3 regions of the Lysinibacillus sp. NPDC093692 genome follow, and region 3 is predicted to be linked to each of the others. Evidence: riboswitches for the same ligand, from Rfam matches in the RefSeq annotation. Region 3 holds a riboswitch; each other region holds the start of a gene.

Region 1 (5,356 bases), on a different contig from region 3:
ACAAAGATATTGAGGAAATTCATAGTCAAATTATCCAAAAACAAGGTTTCAAATTTGTCTTAGATAACAAAGTAAATGCTTCAGAACATACAGACTCTTATGACATGATGGTTAATAGTTACTATCAATATTTTTATAAAATGTTGGATTATTATGGGGATTATTTAAGCATTCTAAAATACAATCATTATTCCGGATTCTTTGGAACATTTGGAAAAAGTATAATGAATGAACAGGAAAGTGAAATTATTTATGGTTATTTAATTAATATGGAATTTACAGAACAAAATAAAGATTATGCTATTTTTTTAACAAGTAAGCTAGATTTTAAGTATAGAGCATCCTTCATTTTCTATAACATTCTATACACAGGACCTTCGCGAAAATGGGAAAAAGAAATTCTGTTTTTTAAATATATAATAAATAGAAATATGATGGATGAATCAGTTCGTGATGAACATATACTAGAATTTGTTTGTAATAAAATTAAAAAACATAGAATCGATAGTGACTTGATTAAATGGATAATTAAAAATATCACTATTTCACAACTTAATGAAGAGATTCTTAAAAGATGTCTATCAGAGCAACATATGTCTTATGCTAAATTTCTTAAATTAAAATATATTTTTACTGAACATCATTTTTGCTCATTATATTTCTATGATTTTGATTTTGACATAGTGAATTTTAAACCTCATTCAAATTGGGAACTAGATTTATTAAAGGATATTATGCAAACTCCTGAGTTATTAAAAGAACAATTTTTTTCTCAACATTTGTTTTATTATTGCCAGAAAATTTCATATGAAACAGAGCATTTTCATTACGAACGTAATTTTAGATTATTCCTTATCAATAGTTCCTTCCAGCTCTCGGAAAAACAATTCATTGATTTGCTTGATAACCGTTATTTAGGCAGAGGTATCATAGATTTTTTAATTTTACAATTAGTTAAATCAAAGTACAAATATCTAACGGAAGGGGTAGCCTACAAATCGTTTTCTACTGAGGTGAGAAAAATCATAAGGGAAGCAAATATGTCTGTTAATAGCTATATAAATGAATTAGTTAGTCAGGCTAATAAATGTAGGGATGGAATTATTTACGAAGAAGAAAAGAATGAAATTGTCCAAATAGTAGAGAAGATGATTAAGATAACAAAATAAAAGTAGTGATCTGATTAAGGAAATATAAAAAAAGCAAGTAATTATAAAAAAACCTTCTCTGTAATAGAAATGGCAAGAATAGATGAGGGAATTGCAACTTGGAGGATTTGATTATCAAATCCTCTTTTCTTGTTATACCCTTAGGCTTTCTTAATGTCTATAATAAAATAAATTAGTACAAAGATTGTCTTTCATGTCTAACACGTTTTTTTGAAAAATCCTCTTTGTTGCATTAGCTTTCTTTTAAATATAGATCTATTCGATTTCACTACATCTATATACTTTATAAAAAACAACTAAATTAATGGAAAACGATTATGCCAAAATAAAGAGACGTTGTTTTTGCAACGGTTTTTTATACAAAAAAAAGCATGAATTATAATAGGTTAAATACAAAAAAAGAGTATTTAAAAGTAATTAGTTATTTAAATAAACTAGAAGTAGTGTGTAATTTTGAAAATCATTCAGAATTTTTGAGATTCTTACAAATTTATATGCGATCTTTAACGAGATTAGGAATTTGTCATGCAAGGGAGTATCTCGATGACTATTCTAATTTTGAGCAAGCAAGTACACAAATAGCTAAATTAGAATTGATAAAAAAACAATTAGTCAATACCAAAATCCATCACCAAAGTTTAGGGATTGTAGCAATGCAAGATGATTTGACTATAATTATTGCTTTTTTAGATAAATTGTTAGAAATCATCCAATTCAATATTAATTTAGCTAATTTACAGAGTAACAATGATAGGAGAGCTGGTTTACAAGTTAATAGAAGTCATTTGGAATCATTTGATAATTTAGAAAACTGTTAAATGAACAAATAGATCTTAATTCCGTTTTTAATGATCTTAACGAGAGTTATATAAAAGTGAAATTTCTTATAACAAATAACGGAATTAGTAAAGAGGAAAGAACTACAAATAAAGAATGGATCGAAGTAAAAAATCCAATCGTTTTGATGAATCTTTTTTCAAAACGATTGGATTATTCAATGAAAATCAATAGTTTTTAAAGCAACACCCATCACATTAAAGTGATAAAGTTCAGGCTTTCCTTGGTTTCGGATATCCAATAAGGATAGCGATAATCCCGCAAATCCCTATCAAAATCGGATAGAAAGAGTATTGCAACATGCTCACTGGCGATATTCCAGCAACGCTTGCGGCTGCCAGGAACTGGGCTCCGTATGGCAGAAGACCTTGGGTTGTACAGGAGAAAATATCTAATATACTTGCGGACTTTCTCGGCTCAATCCCATACTGGTCAGCAATATTTTTTGCAAGCGGACCAGCAATTAAAATAGCAATTGTATTATTGGCTGTAGATAAATTAGTTAGCCCCACAAGACCGGCAATCCCGAATTCAGCACCCTTTTTCGATTTAATTCTTCGTGTGGCAAGGTGAAGTAGGAAGTCAATCCCTCCGTTAAGCTTAATAATTTCCACCATTCCAGCTATTAAGATCGCAAGAAATGCCATTTCATACATGCCTGACATTCCTTCGCCGATCTTTTGAAAAAGGTCCATTAACTGATAGCTGCCATCCGCTAAGCCGACAGCCCCGGCCAGAACAATCCCAAATGCAAGAACAAGGAAAACATTCATGCCAATTAGCGCAAAAATAATAACTAATACATAAGGAACAATTTTTATCCAACTATAGCTTAAATGCTCTACTTGTGTCGCAGTTCCACCCATTGTGATAATTCCTAAAATAATGCTCGTTACAATAGCTGCTGGCAACACAATCCAAAAATTCACCTTAAATTTATCTTTCATTTGTGCGCCTTGTGAACGAACGGCAGTAATGGTTGTATCTGAAATAAAGGATAAATTATCGCCAAACATCGATCCTCCAACAATAGCTGCCATTACTAAAGCCATTGAAAAGTCGGTATGCTCACTGATCCCAACTCCAATTGGCGCCAGTGCAACAATCGTTCCTACTGAAGTACCCATTGATAGGGAGATAAAGCAGGCGATGATGAATAAGCCTACGACAAGGAGATTTTGCGGAATGACCGACAAAGCAAAGTTAACAGTGGAGTCCACTGCTCCCATACCTTTTGCTACTTCTGAAAAGGCGCCAGCTAATAGAAAAATAACAACCATCAGCATGACATTTAAATTTCCTGCGCCTTTACAAAAAATATCAACTTTATGTGAAAATGATTCTTTTCGATTCATCGCCAGAGCCACAGCGCCCGCAATGGCAATGGCTACAATGACTGGGAAGGCGTAAAAATCACCTGTAATAACCCCTGAACCAATAAATAAAATCAAAAAAACAACAAATGGGATTAGCGCCCATGGATTTTCTTTCTTCATTGTTCTACCTCCAAAAATTAAAAATGGATCGTCTTTGTCCATTTTTCTCTAAAAAAAGACCTCTTCTTGAAAAACAAGAAGAGGTCTTATATTTATAAAACACTCCTCTTATCTATCAAGCCTTTGCTTGCTGGATTTGGCACAGTAACTTAATCACAAAGTTCCGCTGCCGAGATTTCATAGGGCCAGTCCCTCCATCTCTCTTGATAAGAAGAAAAACATATTATTTTTTGCACAATAATGAAATATTATAATAAAACATCTATATTTGCAACTTATTTTTAATCAAATTGAATTTCAAAACGACATAAAAGTACTTTTTCTCAAAAAGGTCTGCTTTAAGGCTACTAAGAGAAGCTTTAAATTCTCGCGAAATTTAGTGCCTTTAATCTCTTGAAACTGAAAAAGATTTAATATTATTCATCTGGTAATGGATTTTTTTGACAATATAGTAATCGTAAACTATAGTAAAAATACAATATTTAAATAATATTAAAAATGAAATGGAACGTTTCCTAAAGCTAAGGGTGAATTTATGAGTAATTTTATTGTAATGCAAAATGCTACACACGAGGAAGAAATTATCGGAGGATATATGTGGTCCCCGCAAAAAAATAAAAATGGAAATAGCAATCATGCGTATGAACGAATGGCTACAATTAAGGCTGGTAATAAAATTTACAGCTGTTATGGTCAAGCGATTCGTGCGGTAGGTATAGCGACGTCAGATTGTTATATTGCAGAACAACCACATGAGCTACAAGAGAAAAATCTATGGTCAGACGATGGGTATAAAGTGGATGTAGATTTCACAATTTTAGAACATCCAATTATAATTAGAGCTGTTTGGGGAGATATGGAATCTGATCGTCCGCAAAAATATTCTGCCTTTCAAGAAAATGGACATGGAAATCAGGCTTACTTATTTCCATGTCCTGAAGCTTGGGCTAGCTTGTTTGACAGCTTTCTGAACGAAGATAGCTCAGAGGCTGGAGCAGAAGCAGAACTAATAGAAGATGGTGAAATTAACGAGGAAACGTTTGCGACTTCTAGTTACGAGCAGGGAGAGTCTAGAGTTAGTAATAGGGTAGCGGGTAGTACAAAGAAACGTGGTCGAGTAGTAAGCCAAGAACAGCTACAAAAAGACTTGAAAAAGCGTAAAAAAATTGGTGATATTGCAGAACAAAAAGTATTTGAATATGTAAAAAAGAAAGTAATAGAAGTATTCGGAGAACAATACGGAGAGCAGGTAGAGCATGTTGCGCAAACACAAGGTGACGGATTAGGATACGATATTACAGCGTTCGATTATTTACAGCCACAGTCTCCTCCAAGACCAATAAAAATTGAAGTGAAGGGTACAACATCAACAAGTACAAGCGCAGTCTATTCAATTTCTTATCCTGAATTGGAAAAATTTATTCAGTATAAGGATGAAATGTGGCTAGTACGTGTATATGGTGTAGGTAAGAAAAGTGAAATGAAAATGGAAATAGATAATGACTTTAGTAGTTATCACTCAGTAAGTGATTTGCTGACACGTAAGTATGCATATATTCCATCAACTATTGATGTATATGGCACACGAGTGGAGAGTAATAAATATAGATAAAAAATAGGGTTTGAAAATTCACTACATAAGAAAGACTCGACATACATAAAAAATGCAGCAAACTTCAAATAAGTTTGCTGCATTTTTCTTTCGGTTTATAAACCTTCCTCAAAAAAGTCTAAATCCATACGTTTTATTGTAAAGGTTTGTACATTCGATACACCTACATTGTATAAAAACATTAACTCAGTAAGTTTCATCCCATCAATTAAAATTAATGATTTCTCGATACTCTCGGAATA
Region 2 (5,356 bases), on a different contig from region 3:
ACAGTAGTGAAAGATATTTATTTAAATTATATAAAGCCAACTGCGAATGATACGGAAATTAAACGTGCAAGCTTTATTGTTACAGCAGTGATTGGTTTAGTCGTTATCGTTTTTGCACTAAATCCACCAGATCTATTAGTATGGCTTAATTTATTTGCTTTCGGCGGACTAGAGGCAGTCTTTATTTGGACAGTCGTTTTAGGACTATATTGGAAAAAGGCGAACAAATACGGTGCGATAGCGTCAATGATTTCAGGGATGACCTTATATATTATCATTGATCGTTTTTACCCTTCTGTCTTTGGCATGCATACTGTGACAATTCCAATCGTCGCTTCCTTATTCATTTTTGTTATTGTTAGCTTATTAACGAGTCATAAATTTAAAGACGAAAAGTTGTTTATCTGACTTATAAAACGCCGTAGAGATTGAATATCTACGGCGTTTTATATTGTATTCAAAGAGTGATAGATAATACGTCGAGAGTCGTGGATAGAAACCTTGAATTGATGGATAGAACGTTCAGAGTCGTGGATAGAAACCTCGAAATGATGGATAGAACGTCCGAAGTCGTGGATAGAAACCTTGAAATGATGGATAGAACGTTCAAAGTCGTGGATAGAAACACTGAATTGTTGGATAGAACGTTCGAAGTCGTGGATAGAAACCTTGAAATGATGGATAGAACGTTCAAAGTCGTGGATAGAAACCTTGAAATGATGGATAGAATGTCGAAAGTCGTGGATAGGATTACTGAATTGATGGATAGAACTTGAATCGACGGAAAGGGTCAATGGAACGACGGAAAGAACCCCTGATACAACGAAAAACCTCTCTCGAATTAAAAAATAGAACACCCAAAGTTCATAAACAAACAAAAACGCCGTAGAAATAGCGTATCTACGGCGTTTTTTTAATGAATTATGTAATCATAAGCATTTTTAGTGAGCAATGTAATCGTTACGATAATAAACAATACGCGAACAAAGCCGCTACCTTTTTTTATCGCCATACGGGAACCTACAAATGCACCGGCAATTTGAGCTACACCCATCAGTAAACCGTAGACATAATGAATTTGACCTAAGTAGGCGAACATTAAAAGGCCTGCAAAATTACTTGCTAAGTTTAAAAATTTGGCATTTCCTGCTGCCTTTAAAAAATCGAAGCCGATTAATAAAAAGCTAAAAATTAAAAATGAGCCGGTTCCTGGACCAAGGAATCCATCATAAAAACCAATGCAAAATAACAATAGCATGAATAAAACTAAGTGCGTAGACTTTAAATTTTTGACTGCAGCTACTGAACCCCAGTCTTTTTTGAAGATTGTATAGACTGCAACAGCTGCAAGCATTACTAGCATAAGTGGTTTTAGTAATTCGGGGTTTATTAAATGTACTGTCCATGCACCAAAGAGTGATCCAATAAAGGCTAGGGGAAAGTATTTGATAACCGAACGAATTTCTAGCTGACCGGAACGATAAAAGGAAATGGTTGATGTTAAAGACCCCATTGTACCAGCAAGCTTATTAGTTGCTACGGCTGCTGCTGGATTTAAACCGGCAAACATGAGGGCGGGTAATGCAATTAAGCCACCACCACCAACGACGGCATCCACAAAGGCGGCTAAAAATCCAAAAGATATTAATAATATGACTACATTTAAATCTACTTCAAATAGCATGTATACACCTCTTTAGATAGTTACTACTGAAATAGTAACTAAATTTCACGTGTCTGTAAAGACTAATTTTTTCGTTGGCTAATCTTCATAGCCTTCAACTATAATAGAGGAAATGGAGGGATTCGATGGAATTATTAATCGCCCAATTAAAAGAACTGGGATTCACAGAATATGAAGCAAAGGCCTATACGGCACTCGTACAAAATAGTCATGTTAGTGCCTATCAAGTAAGTAAGAACTCCGGTATCCCACGTGCAAGAATATATGACATACTTAATGTGCTTGTTGAAAAAGGGTTAGTACTGAAAGAAGAAACGGCAGATCAAACGACATACTCTTCCATTCCTGTTGCTGTGTTTTTACAACAAATTGAGCAACGCTGGCAATCGAATTTCACGTCGATTAGTGATCAATTAGAAAAATTAGAGGTAAAAGAGCAGGAAGCGGAGCATAAGGTTGTGACGCTAAAAGGAAAAGAGGCAATCGTCAATTATTGTCAGTCGTTATTACAAAAAGCGGAGAAAAAAGTACTATTATCAATGTGGGAAGATATGTATGAAAAATTGCGAGAAGATATACACGAGGTCGCTCAGCGTATTTCGGTTCATGGAATTACTTTGTATGTGGATGAAAATATTGCATCGATTGACCAGCACCGCATTACTCAATATACGAGGAATGCTTCCACGCCCCATTGGTTTATTCTGTCTATAGATGGTCAAGAGATGATTTATGGACACTCACCGTCCAATCAAGAAACGGCTTTTATAACAAATGACCCTGTGCATATTTATTTATTAGAGGATTATATTTGGCATGACGTGCTTGTCAATCGATTGTTAACGCGCGATGATGATATGGAGCTTGAGGAATGGATTACTAAAGAACGTAAAGCCTTTTTCGTAGAGTGAAGATAATAAAAGAATCTACAAGCACAGATGGCTTGTAGATTCTTATTTTTTGTAATATAAGATCTTTTATCTTAATAAAAAACTTTATCAACATTGTATTTAGCGCGGAATGTATTAACCGCGTATGTTTCGTAAATTTCACGTTCCATTGGATCATCTACTTCGTACACTTCAATTTTGAAAACTTCATCACGATGATTTTTCATCGGTGACACATTGTCTTCAAAATGCTTTTTAATACGTTGACGAATTTTACGTGCTTTACCGACAAATAATAGTTCATTCTGTTCATTGTAGAATAAGAAAATGCCGCCATTTTCACGAGTGATTTTATGGAAATCAATAAAACCGAAATACGGTGTGATTGGTACATCACCTGGTTTTAAATCTTGCTCGCGTTGGCGAATTACTAAATCTGGTTTTGGAAATTCAATTTTAATCAAACTATTCACGTTCCTCTCTGTTACTAAAGGTATATGTTAACATAATTACAGCTTGTTTACCATAAAATATATGGACTTAGCTTCAATATTAGTTTTAAACAAATTACATAATGACATGCATGGTTAATAACAAAATATTCTATGTATTGTTGATATTCTTAAATGTTCATGTTACAATTCTTTTTAATTAAATAATCTTATCAAGAGAAGTTGAGGGATTTGGCCCGATGACGCTTCAGCAACCTCTAACAAAAGTTAGAAAGGTGCTAATTCCAGCGAAGGATTTGTCCTTTGAGAGATAAGAGTGAACGTGGAAAACATCCTTCTCATTCTATCTCAAATGGAATGAGGGGGATTTTTTAATTTCATCGAAAAAAAGACTTTACGCAAGGCCTGTGTATGGAGACTAAGGCCAATAATGGGTTTAACAGAGAGAACTATAAGAGAGGGGAATGCAAGATGCCAATTAATATTCCAAAAAACTTACCAGCTGGAGAACATTTACGTGAGGAAAAAATCTTCATAATGGAAGAGGATAGAGCGAAAACTCAACAAATTCGTCCGTTAAATATCTTAATCTTTAATTTAATGCCAGAAAAAGAAAAAACAGAGCTGCAATTACTACGTTTATTAGGGAATACCCCGTTACAAGTGAATATTACATTTTTGAATACTGCTACTCATGAATCGAAAAATGTTAGTAAATCACATTTACAATTATTTTATACGACGTTCGATCAAATTCGTCATCGTCGCTATGATGGCATGATTATTACGGGTGCACCAGTAGAAAAAATGCCGTTTGAAGAAGTGAACTACTGGCAGGAAATTTCAGAAATTATGGAATGGTCCAAAACGAACGTAACATCGGTTCTACATATATGTTGGGGTGCACAGGCAGCGTTATACCATCATTACGGTATTGGCAAAATTGGGCTTTCTGCTAAATGCTCAGGTGTATATTCTCATGTCATTACGGATTTAACAGTGGATTTAGTACGCGGCTTTAGTGATTTGTTTACGGCACCACATTCGCGTTATACGTCTGTATCGACTGATGAAGTACGCAACCACCCTGATTTACGATTGCTCTCTTATTCAGAAGATGCTGGTGTTTTTATTGTGCAATCTAAAGACAATAAAAATATTATGATTACTGGTCACCTTGAATATGATGCGACAACTTTAGCGGATGAATATAGTCGCGATGTTGCGAAAGGATTAGATATTGATGTGCCCTTGAATTACTTCCCTAATGATGATCCAGCAAATGAACCGATTAATACGTGGCGTGCCCATACACATTTGTTATTCTCGAACTGGTTGAACTACTATGTTTATCAAGAAACACCATACGAATGGGATTTTGTTGATCAAATTGAATATCATATTTAATGCCATAGAAAAATGATGACCTTGATATTTTTGGGTCATCATTTTTTACTTTTCTCATTTCCGTTCCGGCTGGTCACTTTGTAGCTGCCGCTTTGCTTTCGCACAGAGCCTCCTGGGGGGCGTCCGATGAGCCGCTTCACTTTTGGTAATGAACCACACTGCTGTTAATTGTCTGGCGATTTTTTATTCTTATCACTGTTTGGTGTATTTCCGGTATCACTATCATTTTGTGTAGAATTGCCGGTATCGTTTTCAATTTTACTTTGAGTAGTATTTTCGGCAGTACTATTACTTGCATTTTGAGCAGAATTGTCATTGTTGCTACTACTTGTACTTTGAGAAGGATTACCACCATTGCCGTTACAATCGCTTTGAGTAGAATTATTGCTATTACTTGCATTTTGAGCAGAATTGTCATTATTGCTACTACTTGTACTTTGAGAAGGATTACCACCATTGCCGTTACAATCGCTTTGAGTAGAATTATTGTTATTACTTGCACTTTGGGCAGAACTATCATTATTGCTACTATCAGCACTTTGAGAAGCATTACCGCCACTGTCACTACTTGTACTTTGAGAAGGATTACCACCATTGCCGTTACAATCGCTTTGAGTAGAATTATTGCTATTACTTGTATTTTGAGCAGAATTGTCATTATTGCTACTACCCGCACTTTGAGAAGCGTTACCACCACTGTCACTACTTGTACTTTGAGAAGCATTCCCACCATTACCGTTACAATCACTTTGAGTAGAATTATTGTTATTACTTGCACTTTGGGCAGAACTATCATTATTACTACTACCAGCACTTTGAGAAGCGTTACCGCCATTGCTACTACTATCACTTTGTGTAGTATTTCCATTTTGATTTTGCGTACCGCTATTACATTGCGTATTATTTCCTTGATTACCATTGAT
Region 3 (5,356 bases):
CCTTTGCTTAGTAAATTATTTTAATGGACCACCAAGGTTTGTGATAGCTTCAGAAACATTTGAGAATTTCTTGAAGTTGTCGTTGAATAAACCAGCAAGTTCAGCAGCTTTTTTATCATAAGCAGCTTTGTCTGCCCATGCATCACGAGGATTAAGCACTTCAGTTGGTACACCCTCAATAGTAGTTGGGATGTTTAAACCGAATACTGAATCTTGAATTGTTTCAACATCAGTTAATTTACCATCAATTGCAGCGCGCACCATTGTACGAGTGTAAGAAAGCTTCATACGGCTACCAGTACCATATTCGCCACCAGTCCAACCAGTGTTCACTAAGAATACTTGTGCACCGTGCTCGTCAATTTTTTGACCTAACATTTCAGCATAAACTGTTGCTGGAAGTGGAAGGAATGGAGAACCGAAGCAAGTAGAGAATACTGGTTCTGGCTCTGTTACACCACGTTCTGTACCAGCAAGTTTAGATGTGAAACCGCTTAGGAAGTGGTACATTGCTTGCTCTTTTGTTAATTTACTGATTGGAGGTAATACGCCAAATGCATCAGCTGTTAAGAAGATGATTGTTTTTGGGTGACCAGCAACAGATGGATCAACAATATTTTCAATGTATTGAATTGGATAAGCTACACGTGTATTTTCTGTTAATGAACCGTCATCATAGTCACAAACACGAGTTTCTGGATCAACAGCTACGTTTTCTAAAACAGATCCGAAGCGGATTGCGTTGTAGATTTCTGGTTCTTTTTCAGCAGAAAGGTTAATTGTTTTTGCGTAGCAACCGCCCTCAATGTTGAATACACCGTTATCAGACCATCCGTGTTCATCGTCACCGATAAGCTTACGGTCAGGATCTGCTGATAAAGTAGTTTTACCAGTACCAGATAAACCGAAGAATAATGCAACATCACCAGCTTCACCAACGTTTGCTGAGCAGTGCATTGAAAGGATGCCTTGTTGTGGTAATAAGTAGTTCATAATACCGAAAATAGACTTTTTGATTTCACCAGCGTATTCAGTACCACCGATTAGGATGATTTTCTTTTCAAGTGATACAATGATGAATGTTTCAGAAGCAGTGCCATCAACGGCAGGGTCTGCTTTGAAATTAGGAGCTGAGATAACTGTGAAGTCAGCAACATGAGAAGCTAATTCCTCTTTAGTTGGACGGATAAATAATTGATGAGCGAACAGATTGTGCCAAGCATATTCATTGATTACTTGGATGCTTAATTGAGAATCTTTGTCAGCACCAGCAAAGCCTTTGAATACGAATAATTCGTCACGTTCTTTTAAATATTTTACTACTTTTACATATAAGTTATCGAACACTTCAGAAGAAATTGGTCGGTTAACTTTTCCCCAGTCAATTTTATCTTTTGTGCTCTCTTCTTCTACCGTATATTTATCTTTAGGTGAACGACCAGTGTATTTGCCAGTTTCTGCACGAACTGCGCCATCTACTGTTAACATAGCTTCACCACGAGAAGTAGCTTTTTCAGCTAATTGTGGTACTGAAAGTTGAACATTAATGTTACCGCCGCTTAATAATTCCTTCAGTTCGTTTGCAATTTCTACTGAATTCATCGATTAAATACCATCCTTTTTTATAGTATTCCCTTGAGTCTGAGGGAGATTTTCTTAATTTCAAAAATAGTATAACACAATTGCTTAAATAATCTATACTAATTCAGAAATTATTTTTCAGATTTTATTACTTTTCAAGAAAACGACAAAAAGTAAATTGATTCGTTTTGATAATGCTTTTTACCCTATTTATTATAAGTGATCAGTCAATCACTTTCGACACAGCAAAATTGTGTTCTAGAAGCTTTTGGCTTATATGAGGTTCGCACAGGATGTGAAGTTTTAGCTTGTTTTTTATTAGTTGGAGCTTGTCTTCGATTGAAAAGGGGCTACAATCATTTTCATCCACCACATGTTCCGTAGCTGACGCTTTGCTTTCACTACAAAATGTGCTGTAAAGGGTTACACATATGTTAACACATGATGTGAGGTGGAGAGTAGGGATTATTTTGTTTGAATTTACAGGATAATACAAATAGGTTTCATAATAATGGTATAACTGTAGCTGACGCTTTGCTTTCGCTACAGATAAACAAAGCGAACGGAATCGGTTTTGTGCTTAGACCTGGAGATGTTCTTTGTGCGAAAGCGACAACACGAGAGCCGACGTGATGTCGCTTTCGGCAATGCTGCAGGACGTGGTGTTCTTACACTGAGATTCTCTATTTTAGCGGGTGTTTGGGCACTTGCTGAAAGAAGTTAAAAATATTTGACAACGTTCGACCTTTTACGTATTATGAGATATTGAACGGATACTCTTATCCCGAGCTGGTGGAGGGTCAGGCCCTGTGAAACCCGGCAACCTGCATGAACTATTTCACGACATGCGCTGGTGCCAACCTGATGCAAGGGAACCCCCTTGAACGATAAGAGTGAAAGGTTACGAAGTCATTATTCCTTTCCTCATGTTAAGTAAGCGTGAGAAAAGGATTTTTTTATTGTTAAAAACGAATGTAAAGGTAAGTATATAGTCCTTTCCTTATTATAATGACGGATCTTTCGAAAACCTCGTGTTAAAAGTAGTAGTTGTTTTTTGTGCGAAAGTGAAACGACAGCAACAGTTGTTTTTTTGTACGAAAGCGCAGTGCAAACGTAGCGACAGCAACAACTGCTTTAGAGTTCAATCTATAGGAGCGGGCTTGACATGGGTAATGAGTACCGTATTAATTCGCAAATATTATTTGTAAAAGTAATAGGAGGAAAACCAAATGACAAAACGTCGACTGTTTACATCAGAGAGTGTAACAGAAGGACATCCAGACAAAATATGTGATCAAATCTCGGATGCCATTTTAGATGCTATTTTAGCAGAAGATCCAAACGCACGTGTAGCGTGTGAAACAACAGTAACAACTGGTTTAGTACTAGTAGCAGGAGAAATTACTACCTCTACTTATGTAGACATTAAAGGTATCGTTCGTGATACTGTAGCAGAAATCGGTTATACACGTGGGAAATATGGCTTTGATGCTGAAAATCTAGCAGTACTTGTTGCTATTGGTGAACAATCACCTGATATTGCTCAAGGTGTTGACCAAGCATTAGAGGCACGTGAAGGCTCTATGACAGACGCTGACATTGAAGCAATTGGCGCAGGTGACCAAGGTTTAATGTTCGGTTATGCATGTAACGAAACACCAGAGCTTATGCCATTACCAATTAGTTTAGCGCATAAATTGGCTCGTCGCTTAACGGAAGTACGTAAATCTGATGAACTAGGTTATTTACGTCCAGACGGAAAAACACAAGTGACAATTGAATATGATGAAAACAATGTACCAGTGCGCGTTGATACGATTGTCATTTCTACACAGCATGACGAAGAAGCTACACTTGAGCAAATTCAAGCAGACTTAAAAGAATTTGTTATTGCTCCAGTTGTTCCAAGTGAATTATTAGATGCCGAGACTAAATATTTCATCAACCCAACTGGTCGATTCGTAATTGGTGGTCCAAAAGGAGATGCTGGTCTAACTGGACGTAAAATCATCGTTGATACATACGGTGGCTATGCCCGTCATGGTGGTGGTGCTTTCTCTGGTAAGGATGCAACTAAGGTAGACCGTTCAGCGGCATATGCAGCCCGCTATGTGGCAAAAAATATCGTAGCAGCTGGTTTAGCAGATCGAGCTGAAGTACAACTAGCTTATGCGATTGGTGTTGCTCAACCTGTATCTATTGCTGTTGATACATTCGGGACAGGAAAAGTTACGGAAAGTGAAATTGTAAAATGGGTACGCGAGCTATTTGACCTACGCCCAGCAGGGATTATTAAAATGCTTAACCTTCGTCGCCCAATTTATAAGCAAACTGCAGCATATGGTCACTTTGGTCGTACAGACTTAAATGTACCTTGGGAACAAACAGACAAAGCAGACGCATTACAAGAAAAAGCAGGTTTATAAACTATTCAGCTAAAGTAATAAAGTAGCTGGACCAATATTTTAAGATACTATTACAGAAAGGGGCTCTACATGCTATTGCCCCTTTCACTGTTTTTATACTAAAAAAAACTCCATATATAATCGTGTATGGCTAGGTTGTCCAAGCAAACGTGGAGCTGCTTTGATTAAGTTGAAATAACTATTTATTTTTTGGTTGAAGAGATTTATAGTATTGGCCTTTTTCTACATATTCATGTATGATGCGTTCCATATCTTCTTTATCTTCATCGTTTAATTCTCTTACAACTTTTGCGGGACGCCCTAATGCTAAGCTATTTGGAGGAATGACTTTGCCTGGAGGAACAAGGCTACCTGCCCCAATAAATGCACCCTCTCCAATCTCCGCTCCGTCTAATATGATAGAGCCCATACCTATTAAGGCTTTTTTACGAATCGTACAGCTATGTAAAGTTACTTGATGTCCGACTGTTACCTCATCTTCGATAATTAGTGGATATTTAGGGCTTTGATGTAAGCAACAGAGGTCTTGAATACTAACTCTTTTTCCGATAATTGTCGGTGATACGTCCCCTCGAATAACTGTGTTAAACCAAATAGTTGTTTCAGCACCTATTGTTACGTCACCAGTAACGGTTGCATAATCGGCAATAAATACTGATGGATCAATATTGGGTGTTTTCCCTTTAAATGGATAGATCATGAGAATCGCCTCTTTTCTTTCTATGATGTAATATTATCGTATCAAATACGCAACTTGATGGAAATATTAAATTAAAATGAGCTAGATATTCCGTTATAATCATTGTGTAATTATTTTTTTAGGAGGACTATGTGAAATGTGGAAATGGGAAGCTGATGGACAAGCAAAGGCTGTGGTTGCAATTCTTCATGGGGCATATGAAAATCACCGCTGGTATGCATGGCTTATAGAAAAATTAAGATTGGAAGGCTTCCACATAGTCATGGGGGATTTACCTAATCATGGAGTGAATAAAGGGTTTTCAAATGTTCACGATGAAGATTTTAAAGAATACAACAAATATACTAGGCATTTAATCGAGAATGCTTTTTCGTATAATCTACCTGTCTTTTTAATAGGGCATGGGCTTGGTGCGACACTATTACTACATACCATGCAAAAAAGAAAATATGAATGCGCAGGAATTATTTTAACCTCACCATGGCTTCATTTAAAGCTACTGCCAGGTAAACTATCAAATGCTTTAACTAGTTTAAGTGCCCTGACTGCAAATGTGAAGCTGACTCATGAAATTACTATAGAATCATTAACGCGCAGTGTAGAAGGTAGAGATGAGATGAAGGATGAAGTTCCTTTTTCGTCAGTTGTT

The links. A riboswitch is a leader RNA that binds a small molecule or an ion and turns the genes downstream of it on or off. The one in region 3 is predicted to bind S-adenosylmethionine.
Region 1: it holds a riboswitch for S-adenosylmethionine, as region 3 does, so the genes downstream of both, ACQKN4_RS17820 (Na+/H+ antiporter NhaC family protein) here and metK (methionine adenosyltransferase) in region 3, are expected to answer to the same signal.
Region 2: it holds a riboswitch for S-adenosylmethionine, as region 3 does, so the genes downstream of both, metA (homoserine O-acetyltransferase MetA) here and metK (methionine adenosyltransferase) in region 3, are expected to answer to the same signal.

What each region holds. Positions count from the first base shown of each region.
Region 1 is NZ_JBNNUW010000018.1:47,577-52,932, forward strand. Features, by position in the region: gene ACQKN4_RS17810 (hypothetical protein) at 1-1,169, shown strand, start outside; gene ACQKN4_RS17815 (hypothetical protein) at 1,541-1,987, shown strand; gene ACQKN4_RS17820 (Na+/H+ antiporter NhaC family protein) at 2,219-3,502, opposite strand; SAM riboswitch class I at 3,608-3,715, opposite strand; gene ACQKN4_RS17825 (DUF3883 domain-containing protein) at 4,038-5,114, shown strand; gene ACQKN4_RS17830 (restriction endonuclease) at 5,210-5,356, opposite strand, start outside.
Region 2 is NZ_JBNNUW010000008.1:37,104-42,459, forward strand. Features, by position in the region: gene panF (sodium/pantothenate symporter) at 1-408, shown strand, start outside; gene ACQKN4_RS10675 (hypothetical protein) at 549-776, shown strand; gene ACQKN4_RS10680 (TSUP family transporter) at 914-1,684, opposite strand; gene ACQKN4_RS10685 (TrmB family transcriptional regulator) at 1,810-2,595, shown strand; gene ACQKN4_RS10690 (nucleotide excision repair endonuclease) at 2,667-3,038, opposite strand; SAM riboswitch class I at 3,233-3,343, shown strand; gene metA (homoserine O-acetyltransferase MetA) at 3,498-4,433, shown strand; gene ACQKN4_RS10700 (endospore germination permease) at 4,598-5,356, opposite strand, start outside.
Region 3 is NZ_JBNNUW010000005.1:240,350-245,705, reverse strand. Features, by position in the region: gene pckA (phosphoenolpyruvate carboxykinase (ATP)) at 16-1,602, opposite strand; gene ACQKN4_RS08145 (hypothetical protein) at 2,183-2,305, shown strand; SAM riboswitch class I at 2,358-2,475, shown strand; gene metK (methionine adenosyltransferase) at 2,811-4,007, shown strand; gene ACQKN4_RS08135 (gamma carbonic anhydrase family protein) at 4,186-4,707, opposite strand; gene ACQKN4_RS08130 (alpha/beta hydrolase) at 4,844-5,356, shown strand, end outside.